Regions from separate parts of the Priestia sp. GS2 genome, predicted to be linked through region 1. Evidence: predicted binding sites of a transcription regulator. Region 1 holds the regulator's gene; the other holds the start of a gene.
What was found. Region 1 encodes LexA, which represses DNA repair genes until DNA is damaged. Its sites were predicted from a motif close to CGAACATATGTTCG; they were not measured.

Region 1 (6,455 bases):
TGAAAAGACCTAAATCTTCTCTCCCCAAGAGCATATTAAAGAAGGGAGCAAGGGGAGAAGAAGTATACACGCTTCAAAAAGCTCTGGCATCAGTTTACTTTTATCCTAATAAATCGGCTCCTAATCATGGCATAGATGGAATTTATGGAGCAAATACGGCTGATGCGGTTGCTCGTTTTCAAAAGGTCTATTTGCCAAAGGAAGTAGATGGAATTTACGGACCGAATGTTCGAGTAAAATTAGAGAAAGTGATGAAAGAACAATGACGAGCATAGAACCTATGCTCGTCATTGTTGAAGGCGGTCTTTAATTAGCTTATATAGGGCGTTTATACCTAGGCTAATGCTAATTGTAATTCCTGATAAGGCAACGATAAATGCGATGTATTCAAACATTGAATAATCTTTTATCGCACTCCAATTTAGGTTTTTATTCCAGCTTTCGATAACTAAGTTCATTCCATAGATACCAGATAAGACAGTATAGATTGTTAAAATTAATAGTAGATAATTATGCCGCTTCCCTGCAATTTTTTCTTGATTTTGATATAAAGTCCCAAGTGTTTCTTTCACCTCTTGATAGAGTGAATCAATGTGAAACGTCTTTTTGAAAAGTCTAGAAAATTCTTGCCCTTCCGTTCGGGAACTGATTTCTAAAAACAAGTATTTACCCGAAAAGAGCGTGATGGAGCGAATGAGTCGTTCAATGTCATTTTGGTCTTTTTCAAATGTAAGTTGCGAATATTGATAAGATAGTTTCAATAGTACAATCTTATAAAAGAAATGTAAAAATAAATTATAGTAGTGCTGACCAAATAGATGATTCATTAACATTTGATCCGTCTCTTCATCAGCTGAATGTGAAATACAAGAAAAAACGTGATCTGTTACAACATAGTATGTTTCGGGCATCCATCGCTTGTATACGTGTTGATCATTGTATTCGTCAATATATTGTTGGTTTCTAGCTGAAATAAATGGTTTACCGCCAGTATCATAGCTGTTCAGTTGTCCAGTTCGAAATAATGTTCCACTGCTAATAGGCTGTTCATTGTTGACGGTCACATAACTTAGTACGTACATGCGTTCATCAATAAAATAAGGCAAACTTCCAAAGTGTTTGCTGTGCTGTGTTTCTTGCTCAATATAAGGTTTTAGAAACGGGGTTAAATTTGAAAAAATATAATCTTGTACTTTATCATAGGTTTTATTTTCGTATGTAATGGTTGCTCCATGCTCTTCAGCCAGTTTAGGCTCCAATACGCGAAACTGATTCATAAATTCAATGACGTCATCGTACGAATAATGGTTTCCCTTTACTTCGGTACGAATCGTCATTACACCGATTTCAAATGGGCATAAAAAAATATCAATAGACAACACTTCGTTTAAAATGGTTGACGCCTTTGTTTCAAATGTAATCTCTTGATTCATTTTTTTTGAAAATCGAATAAGTCCAGTTTCTTTCGTTGATTGAGGAAAAAGAATACATTCAATATAAGGAAGAAAATATTGATCAAGACTAGCATGAGAAACAAAGTAGTCCTCGCTATAAAATTTCTTTTCTAAATCTTTATTTTCTAGAGAAAAAAAGTCAAACTCATGTTTATTAAGAGCGGAAATTAAATCTTTTTTCTCTTTTCGATTAAAAGAAAAAGGAAACAAGAACATATTCATTGCACGATTAGGTGTAATATCTTGAAAAGGAGAGTTCATTGCTTGCGGCTTATTCACTAAAAAATCCCTCCCTTACGTTTTTCATTGTGGCTCTTTAAGTAATATACCTATATTTGACCAAAAAAAAACATAAAGAAACCAGCTGATTTTCCAGCTGGTTTGTTTTAATGAATAGAACGGTATACTCCAATGACTTTTCCTAAAATAGTTACATGGCGTAAGATAATAGGTGCCATTGTAGAGTTTTCTGGCTGTAAGCGAACAAAATTATCTTCTTTAAAGAAACGTTTTACAGTTGCTTCGTTGTCTTCGGTCATTGCTACAACAATATCGCCGTTATTAGCTGTTTGTTGTTGGCGAACAATTACCATATCTCCATCTAAGATACCAGCTTCAATCATACTTTCTCCCATGATTTCTAGCATAAATACTTGCTCATCAGGAGAGGCATACTTGTCAGGTAATGGAAAGTACTCTTCTACATTTTCAATTGCAGTAATTGGAAAACCCGCCGTAACTTTACCAATAACAGGAACATTTATCACTGCGCTGTGTGGAATGGTCACATCAGCCTCTGCTTGAAGAATCTCAATTGCTCTTGGTTTTGTTGGATCTCTACGAATTAGCCCTTTGCTTTCTAAACGAGCTAAGTGCCCGTGAACTGTTGAACTAGATGCTAAACCAACTGCTTCACCAATTTCACGAACAGATGGCGGATATCCTTTTAATTTCACTTCATGCTTAATGAAATCTAGTATTTCTTGTTGCCGTTTTGATAGCTTCATATATTTCACCTCATCTTTAGCTATTCTTTGCTATAAATTATATCATGGCTATATATAATATACAAACATAAGTTCGAAAAAACCCATTGACAGAAACGGGTGTTCGCAATAAAATGAGAACATACATTCTGAGGGGGATTTGAGATGAGACCATTAATTGAATCTATTAAGCATTACACTACCTTTTTTGTGGTTATCGCCGCACTTACATATGTCTTGACGTTATTATTAGGAGCAGATAGAGTGGAGTTAGAAAAATACACAACTGTTACCATTGCAAAGGGTGATACTATTTGGGAATTATCCCAAGAATATAGTAAGCATCATAATTTATCACCAAACGAATTTGTAGAATGGGTCCAAAATATGAATGAGCTAACTGTTCCATCTACACAGTCGCTTTCTCCGGGAGATCAGCTATATATTCCGGTACTAAAATCTGAGTTAGCAAGTGATCATCAGATTGCTTTTGATAAATGAACTAGAACTACGAGTCCCCTGCTAAATGATGGTAGGGGTTTTATTATTTTGAAATAAAGAAAGGGAGCTAGATAGATGAAAGCAGTTATCTATTGTCGAGTAAGTACAGATAAAGAAGCGCAAGAAACATCGTTAAAGAGGCAGGAAGAAGAGTTAATGCAGCTTGCTAAGGTGCATAATTTTACAGTTGGTGAAGTTATCTCTGAAAAAGCAAGCGGTTATGAAGTTGACCGAGAAGGAATATTAGAAGTGTTAGAATTGGTAAAATCAGAAGGTGTTTCGACCTTGCTCATTCAGGATGAGACACGACTAGGACGAGGGAATGCAAGGATTGCTTTATTACATGCATTAAATAAGGAAAAAGTAGCAATTTATACGATTAGTCATCAGGGACAGCTACAGCTATCAGAAGCTGATTCCATGTTGTTAAACATCATTAGCTTGGTAGAGGAACATCAAAGGAAATTACATAATGCAAAGATTAAACGAGGGATGAAAAGAGCGGTTGCCAATGGTTATCATCCAGAGCATAATTTAAAGAACCAGCATGTAAACTCAGGTAGAGACCGAAAGGAAGTTCCTATAGAAGAGATTGTACAACTACGTAACAACGGCTTAACGTTTGCAGAAATTGCTGTCACCCTAAAGGGCTTTGGCTATAAGGTGTCAAAAGCAACTGTACATCGTCGCTATCAGGAGTACTGCGATGATCAAGGCGAGCTTCTTGCTAAAAAACAAGAGATTTAGTAAGATGTGTGTACGTATTGTATTATGGTTTAAATTGTATTAAAAAGCGAGGAGTTCTGACAAAATGTTGTCTAAAGATAAAATGGCACGAATCAATCACCTATCTAAAAAATCAAAGGCGGAAGGTTTAACAGAAGCTGAAGCCACAGAGCAGCAAGAGCTTCGTAAAGAATACTTACAAACGTTCCGTCAATCAATGACAAATCACCTTCATACAATCAAAGTCGTTGATGAAAAAGGGAATGACGTAACCCCTAAAAAACTGAAAGATAGCAAAAAGAAGCGTCTACACTAAGGCGATAGTTTGCTGTGGTGCAAAAACTAGAGAAATGAGTTTCTCTAGTTTTTTGTATATTTTTGCGTTTGGAAACGAAAAATGTAAAAGTACGAAAAAAAACGAATCAAATATTGTACAAAATCGTGAATCATTAGTATGATTACATATATACATAGTTTTGAAAGGAATGAAGAGTTATGACACAACGTATTGAAGATCTTTCAATTGCAACAATTCGTACTTTATCAATTGATGCTATCGAAAAAGCAAACTCAGGTCACCCAGGTATGCCAATGGGAGCAGCTCCAATGGCTTACACGCTATGGACAAAGTTTATGAACATTAATCCATCAAATCCAGATTGGTTTAACCGTGATCGCTTTGTTTTATCAGCAGGACATGGTTCAGCACTTTTATATAGCTTATTACACTTAGCAGGCTATGACCTATCAATCGACGATTTAAAAAACTTCCGTCAATGGGGAAGTAAGACACCGGGTCATCCAGAGTATGGTCACACAGCAGGTGTTGATGCAACAACTGGTCCATTAGGACAAGGAATTGCAATGGCGGTTGGTAAAGCAATGGCCGAGCGTCATTTAGCTGAAACATATAACAAAGAGGGACTTGAAATCGTTGACCACTTTACATACGGTATTTGTGGTGACGGAGACTTAATGGAAGGTGTATCAGCTGAAGCAGCTTCACTAGCAGCGCACTTGAAATTAGGTCGCCTTGTCGTGCTTTATGATTCAAACGACATCTCATTAGACGGAGACTTAGACCGTTCATTCTCTGAGAACGTAGAAGATCGTTTCAAAGCTTATGGATGGCAAGTAATTCGCGTAGAAGATGGAAATGACTTAGAAGAGCTTTCAAATGCAATTGAAGCAGCTAAAGCAGATCTTTCTCGTCCAACTTTAATTGAAGTTAAAACAACAATTGGCTATGGCTCTCCAAACCATGCAGGAACATCAGGCGTTCATGGTGCTCCACTAGGCGCAGATGAGACAAAATTAACAAAAGAGGCTTACAGCTGGACGTTTGAAGAAGATTTCTATGTGCCAGAAGAAGTTTATGCTCACTTTAAAGCAACGATTGCTGATGAAGGTGCAAAGAAAGAAAAAGAATGGAACGACGTTTTTGCTCAGTATAAAGAAAAACATCCTGAGCTAGCCGCTCAATTCGAATTAGCTGTCCAAGGTAAACTTCCAGAGGGCTGGGAACAACAATTACCTGTATATGAAACAGGTTCAAGCTTAGCAACTCGTGCTTCATCAGGTGAAGTATTAAACGCAGTAGCACAAGCTGTCCCTCAATTCTTTGGTGGTTCAGCAGACCTTGCTGGTTCAAACAAAACAATGATTAAAGGTGCAGAAGACTTTACTGCAAAAGCTTACAGTGGACGCAACATCTGGTTTGGTGTTCGTGAATTTGCAATGGGTGCAGCGCTTAACGGTATGGCTCTTCATGGTGGTGTGAAAGTATTCGGAGGTACATTCTTCGTATTCTCTGATTACCTACGTCCAGCAATTCGTCTAGCAGCATTAATGAAGCTGCCTGTTACGTATGTATTTACTCATGACAGTATTGCAGTTGGTGAAGATGGTCCAACACATGAGCCAATTGAGCAACTACCTTCATTACGTGCAATGCCTGGTCTATCAGTTATTCGTCCAGCAGATGCTAACGAAACAGCTGCAGCGTGGCGTTTATCATTAGAGTCTACAGATACGCCAACAGCGCTTGTGTTAACTCGTCAAAACTTGCCGACTCTTGAGGGTACAAATGAAACTGCTTATGAAGGTGTTTCAAAAGGAGCTTACGTTGTATCAAAAGCAGGTAAAGAACAAGCGGACGCACTTCTACTTGCAACTGGTTCTGAAGTAAGCTTAGCAGTAGACGCACAAAAAGCACTTGAAGCAGAAGGTATTTCAGTGGCTGTTGTCAGCATGCCATCATGGGATCGCTTTGAGAAGCAGTCAGCTGAGTATAAAGAAAGTGTTATTCCAAAATCAGTGAAGAAGCGCTTAGGTATTGAAATGGCTTCGACATTAGGTTGGGAACGTTACGTAGGTGACGAAGGTCAAGTTCTTGGCATTAACCACTTCGGTGCTTCTGCTCCTGGTGAAACAATTATGAAGGAATTTGGCTTCACAGTTGAGAACGTTGTAGCAAGAGTAAAAAGCATGTTAAATGCATAATTATTGAAAAAGAGCAGGTCCTTTGGGCCTGCTCTTTTTGTTTCGACAAAAAAACAAAAGAATTTTTGCATCAATAGACAACCATTGCAAGATGAACAAGCTATAATAAAAAAAATAAAAGGAGAAAGAAGGAGGAGAAGTATGAGAACATATGAAGTATATTTAATGGAAGACGAAGTAGCAAAAGCATATTTTCAGAGAGAGAAGCTTGTTTTTCAACTATTTGTGGATTATAAAATGAAGAGAGGCTTAGAAGATCAATATCTTCAAAAACAGGTTGAATACA
Region 2 (6,455 bases), 1.2 Mb from region 1:
CACCTCACCTTCGTTTTTTAAACGAAATTTAAACAAAACAAACCGTTTGTTTAAGGTTGGCTTTCTATAATAAAAAGAGAGGTGAAGATATGAATATTATAAAAACGAGTCAGCTAGTGAAAGAGTTTAAAGGAAAAGCAGTTGTAAACAAGATTGATTTGACCGTTAGTGAAGGCGAAATTTATGGATTTTTAGGACCCAATGGTGCCGGCAAAACCACAACGATTCGAATGTTATTAGGATTAATGAAACCTACTTCAGGAAGTATTGAGCTGTTTGGGCGCAATATAAATGGCAATCACTTACACAGCTTGCGTCAAATTGGATCACTTGTCGAAAGCCCATCGTACTATGCGCACTTAACGGCTAGAGAAAATTTAGAAGTGCTTCGCATGGTTTTACAAGTCCCTAAGGCGAGAATTAATGAAGTGCTTTCAATCGTAAATTTATCAAAATACGCGGATCAACGAGTAAGTGGCTTCTCTCTGGGTATGAAGCAGCGATTAGGCATCGCGGCTTCCCTTTTAGGAAATCCCAAGCTGCTTATTTTAGATGAGCCAACAAATGGCTTAGATCCAGCAGGAATCCATGAAATTAGAGATTTAATTAAGCACCTTCCAAAAGAACACGGCGTAACGGTGTTAATTTCAAGCCATCTTTTGTATGAAATTGATCAAATAGCAACTCAGGTAGGCATTATTACGCATGGACAGATGATTTATAGCGGCAGTATTGAATCGCTACGTCAAAAAGCTAAGAAAAGGATTTGGCTCAATACAAGTGATGAAAATAAAACTAAAAGCTTGCTGTTAGCAAGTGGTTGTGTACCTACTTATGAAAATAATCGAATTTTTATCCCCTATATGGAAAATGAAAAAGTAGCTTCAGCGATAAGAAATCTTGTTCAAAACGGTATATCCATTTATCGAGTTGGTGAGCAAGAGCACTCCTTAGAGGATATTTTCTTACAGCTAACGACTGGAGGGATTCAGCATGCTACGAATATTACTGCAGGCTGAGCTGTTAAAGATAAAGAGAAAAGTACTATGGTTACTCGTTTTCTTAGGTCCGTTTGGGGTCGTGAGCCTGCAAGTAGTGAACTATGGTGTCCGAAAAGATTATTTGCTTTCACAAGAACCGGATGCTTGGAAAGGATTAATGCATGAGGTTAATATCTTTATACCAACCGTTGTTATTTTAGGCGCAACAATTTTGACAACGCAACTAGCAGCAGTCGAGTATGACAAAAGTTCGTGGAAACAACTTCTTAGTCTTCCTATAAAAAGAAATATGCTGTATGTAGCAAAGTTTTTAATTGTTTTATGTATGCTATTTATATCTTCTTGTTTATTATTCGTAGGAACCTATCTAGTTGGTTTAGGATTTGGATTTGGTCAACCTAATTCTATAAGCAAATTGATTTTAAACAGTTTTTATCCTTTTTTTGCTGTAATACCTGTAGTAGCAACTCAGCTTTGGATTGCAATTTTGTACCAAAACCAAAGCAAGGCATTATCTTTAGGAATTATGATGGGCGTATTTATCTTGTATGCTGGCGACATGCCGTTTTGGTTTATTTGGCAGTGGCCAAGCTTAATTTTTACTGACTTTCCTCAATTGTATATGGTAATGGGAGTTATAGTAGGAACACTATTTTGCTTTTTAGGAGCTCTACATTTTCAAAGAAAGGATGTGAAGTAAATGGCGATATGGGATTTAGTAAGAGTAGAAGTTTATAAAATGTATAAATCAAAGATGACAATTCAGCTTATTATTGTAAGTCCCCTTATAGCTGCAATGATTGCGTTTCAAGGTAGTGATAAGGAATTTGTACCCAATCATCAATGGTTAACACCGCTCGTTTTAATGTGCTTTATGCATAGCTTATTTTTACTTCCGTTATTCACAGGTGTGCTAGCATCCCTAAGCTGCAAACATGAACATGATAATGGGGGATGGCGCAGATTTTTAACACTTCCAGTTAAGAGAAGTCAAGTATACTTAAGTAAATTTATTACTATTATTCTATGTACGGCATGTATTCAGCTCCTCTTTTTTATTAGTTGGATTCTAGTAGGTAAAGTTACTGGCTATACGGATCCAATGCCTCTTTTTAAAATGACGGGAATTGTTGTGAGCGGTTGGATAGCTACGTGGCCTATAGCTGCCTTTATGCTTTTTATGGCAACAAAATTTACAAGTTTTGGAGCAGTGCTAGTAATTAATGTGATTTGTACACTTCCTAATTTGATGGTTGTAAACTCACAGAGGTTTAATCCATGGTATCCATGGGTACAGCCTTTTCTCGGTATGATGCCCCAAGATGATGGTATTTTTCAATTTTTATTCTTTACGCCAACAACATTACTCATTACTGTTTTAGGAAGCTTTATTTTCTTTTTCCTCAGTGGATTAACCTATTTTAAACATAAAGCTATCTAAATGGTGAAAAAACCCTTCTATTATATATAGAAGGGTTAGCCTGCTTTGGGTAAAGTAAAGCCGAGACCAAATACATCCCGTACATCATGCACGACAACAAATGCTTGGTCGTCCACTTTATGAATAATTCGTTTTAGCTCTAAAAGCTCTTGTTTGTTAATCACAATATAGAGTACTTGTTTGGCTTCTTTTGTATAGCTGCCGTGAGCTGTGAAAACAGTAACGCCACGCTCCATTTTGCTATTAACTTGTTCAGCAACTTCGTTTGAACGAGTTGAAATTATCGTTACCGCTTTGCGAGGATTCAATCCTTCAATAATATAGTCAAGCACCTTCGTACCAATGTAGAGGGCGATAACGGTATACATCGTTTTCTCTCCTCCAATTACAAAGTAGGCACTTCCTACAACGGCTAAATCAATTGCAAGCATAGTTCTACTAATATTCCAATCGAAGTATTGGTTAGCCATTCGAGCAATAACCGCAGATCCACCTGAGGTCCCCCCACCTCTAAACACGAGGCCAAGACCAATTCCAACAAATAAACCAGCAAAGATGGCACCTAAAAGCGTATCGTCCAGCGGTGTTCCTGCTTCTTCAGTTAGATGTAAAAAAACTGAAGTAGCGACAATAGAAAGTACCGTATAGACAATGACGCGCTTATGTAAAAGTTTATATCCAACCAAAACAAGCAGTCCATTGATAATAAAGTTTGTTATACTTGGAGACCACTGGAACAAGTAGTAGGTAATCATAGTAATCCCAGTTACGCCGCCTTCTGCAAGTTCATTTGGAATGGCGAAATAGTTGATACCAAGAGCAAAAATTAAGCTGCCAAGTAAAATTAATATAATTTCTTTTATTCGTTTTACCATCATATACATCTTCTTTCTATTGTATTAATTTCATTCTGACGAAACTATCTCCATGACAATGTATTATATCAAGGAGACTACTGGAATGAAAGACTAGTTTTTTAAAAACGAAAGGTAAATCTTTTGACACGCTGAACTTCATATGGAAGAATGAAAAAGTTATAAAATAAATGAAGTATCCTAGGATAAATAAACATAATTTCTTCTTTACAAAAAGAACGTATGTTCGTTAATATGGATAATGAAAGGGGAGAGGAAATTGTATCAAGAAGAGCTAAAAGAATATGCAAAGCTTTTGATGCCGGAGCATGTAGAACAGATGAAAGAAATTTATCGTTCTCACTTAAAATTAGAGGCGCCACCAGTACGAACAAAAGGTAGAGAAGTTATTAGTCAAATCCTTCATACAGCGTGCGAACAACATCAGCTAGTTAATCTACACGTTTATGAAGGAAGCAGCATTCGAAAGTACAATCGCGTGACGATTGATTGTATTGATCAGCAATCAAACCGCCTGTTAGCAACGGGTCCTTATTATACATATTCTATTCGGGAAAGCTTTGTGGTTAACGCAATGCTTTGCATAGATTGAGCTACTTCAACTTTGAAGTAGCTTTTATTATATTCAGTGGCTTTGTATCTTTTTTAGAGGCTCTGCATATACTGATAAAAAAGCTTACGGCAGCACGAGAGAGTAATGAGTGTAGAAGTGTTCCGTAGCCATGTCAAGAAGAAGGGGAAAGCTATGCAAAATGAAAAAAGTCAAGTGAGAGAAATTGAGTTAACGCAGTTTATTAAAAGAAGGCTCGTTCGCTTTGCATCTAGTTTAGCTATTTCGTCAGCGCTAGCATCCATTTTATATATGTTGCTGTTTTTATTTAAATAACGAACTTCCCAATGGTTGTCCAAAAAAATGGACAACTTTTTGGTGTGGACAAATTTAAGTGGACAAACTCTATTTATCATAAAACAGTCATAAACGTTCAAAATTGACAGGTTTAGTAATTGATATGACCGTTTTATAACGTTTGGTTATAATAATCCACTTCATTATAAGTATACTGGAGTCTACATATTGAAGCACTTCCGTTAATTGTAAGTTTTAATTAAAAAACTTAAAAAAGTGAATGAATCTGATTTTTTATGATTGATTTTGATTGATTTGCATGTTAAAGTAAAACCATGAAAGATAAATGAAAACGCTTTTTTGGAAAAGGAGTCACGTTATGCTAACACCTGAAAGGCATCAGCTAATGTTAAAGCTTTTAAAAGAAAAAGAGCTTGTTAAAGTGCAGGAATTTATTGAAGTGACCGGTGCCTCTGAGTCCACAATACGTCGAGACTTAAGTCAATTAGAAGAGGAGCAGCTGCTTAAACGTGTTCATGGTGGTGCTTCATTAATTCAGAAAAAGCGAATTGAACTAAGCGTCATAGAAAAAGCTGATAAAAATGTAGAAGACAAACAAAGAATTGCTGAATACGCATCTTCACTTATCCATGAAGGCGATTGCATCTTTTTAGATGCCGGAACGACAACATATGAAATGATTCCATTTTTAAAGCAAAAAGATGTAGTTGTTGTAACAAATGGACTTATGCATTTAAATTTAATGCTTGAAGAAGGTATTAATCTTTATCTAACAGGTGGTGCTGTCAAACATAAGACTGGAGCTTTAATTGGAAACGGTGCGCTTTTAAGTTTAGAGCAGTATCGCTTTGATAAATGCTTTATGGGAGCAAACGGAATTCATCATCAATATGGATACACAACACCGGATCCTGAGGAAGCGCTCATTAAACAAACAGCGATGAAGTTATCTCAAGAGTCCTATATTCTAGCAGACTCAACAAAGTTTTTTGAAACCAGCTTTGCTAAAATAGCAGACCTACATGCAGCAACTGTTATTACAAATGAGCTACCGCAAGAGGTGCTTGTACAATATGCAAACAAAACAGACATAAAGGTTGTGAAATTATGATCTATACATGTACGTTAAACCCTTCAGTTGATTACATTGTACATGTAACAGACTTTCAAGAAGGCGAATTAAACAGAACAACAAGCGAAGTAAAGTTTCCCGGTGGAAAAGGGATTAATGTGTCTCGCGTGTTGAAACGATTAGGCGTTGAAAACAAAGCGCTTGGCTTTATCGGTGGGTTTACTGGAACTTATATCGAAGATTATTTAAAAGAGGAAGAAATTAAAACAGCTTTTACAAAGGTCAATGAAGATACTCGCATTAATGTAAAACTAAAAACAAAAGCTGAAACAGAAGTAAATGGACAAGGTCCTACGATTTCGGAAGCAGCTCTTCAGGAGCTTTTACAGCAAATCGCTCAGATGAAAGAGCAGGATATGCTCGTGTTGGCAGGGAGTATTCCGAAAACGCTTCCAAAAAATATTTATGAAACGATTGCACAACAAGCGACTGCTAAAGGTGTAAAAGTTGTGGTGGATGCAAGTGGGAAAACGCTTCTAGATGTAGTAAAGCATAACCCATTTTTCATTAAGCCAAATCACCACGAGCTTGGCGAATTATTCAACGTTGAGGTAAGCGGAGTGGAAGATGCAATTCAATACGGTCAAAAGCTAGTGGAAATGGGAGCAGAAAACGTAGGAGTTTCCATGGCTGGGGATGGAGCACTGCTGATTACAAAAGATGCGGTGTACCGAGCAACTGCACCAAAAGGAAATGTTAAGAATTCAGTTGGAGCAGGTGACTCACTCGTAGCGGGCTTTTTAGCAGCTTACACAAAAGAAAATGACTTACTTGAGGCATTCCGTACAGGTGTGGCATCAGGTAGTGCTACAGCTTTTTCACTTGAACTATGTGAAAAAAGCTATGTAGAAGAATTATTAGAACAAGTTTCAATTACAAAGATAAAGTAGGGGGAAACGAGAATGAGAATTACAGAGCTATTAAAAAAAGACACAATCATTCTTGATCTACAAAGCTCATCCAAAGCAGATGTTATTGATGAGCTAGTTGGCAAACTGGATGAAGCAGGTCGTTTAAACGATCGTGAAGGATATAAACAAGCAATTTTAAACCGTGAATCCCAAAGTACAACAGGAATTGGTGAAGGAATTGCGATTCCACACGCAAAAACAAGTTCGGTAAAGACGCCAGCGATTGC

Region 2: the regulator LexA is predicted to act here: its motif matches at 3,533-3,546, upstream of V2145_RS10670 (YolD-like family protein).

Annotation. Positions count from the first base shown of each region.
Region 1 covers NZ_JAZGJX010000001.1:879,029-885,483, forward strand. Annotated here, with positions in the region: gene V2145_RS04530 (GH25 family lysozyme) at 1-266, shown strand, start outside; gene V2145_RS04535 (hypothetical protein) at 288-1,733, opposite strand; gene lexA (transcriptional repressor LexA) at 1,841-2,461, opposite strand; gene yneA (cell division suppressor protein YneA) at 2,606-2,941, shown strand; gene V2145_RS04550 (YneB family resolvase-like protein) at 3,017-3,688, shown strand; gene V2145_RS04555 (DUF896 domain-containing protein) at 3,753-3,983, shown strand; gene tkt (transketolase) at 4,163-6,169, shown strand; gene sirA (sporulation inhibitor of replication protein SirA) at 6,311-6,455, shown strand, end outside.
Region 2 covers NZ_JAZGJX010000001.1:2,042,493-2,048,947, reverse strand. Annotated here, with positions in the region: gene V2145_RS10690 (ABC transporter ATP-binding protein) at 90-1,019, shown strand; gene V2145_RS10685 (ABC transporter permease) at 994-1,701, shown strand; gene V2145_RS10680 (ABC transporter permease) at 1,702-2,442, shown strand; gene V2145_RS10675 (YitT family protein) at 2,478-3,317, opposite strand; gene V2145_RS10670 (YolD-like family protein) at 3,577-3,909, shown strand; gene V2145_RS10665 (hypothetical protein) at 4,063-4,203, shown strand; gene V2145_RS10660 (DeoR/GlpR family DNA-binding transcription regulator) at 4,544-5,296, shown strand; gene pfkB (1-phosphofructokinase) at 5,293-6,207, shown strand; gene V2145_RS10650 (PTS fructose transporter subunit IIABC) at 6,220-6,455, shown strand, end outside.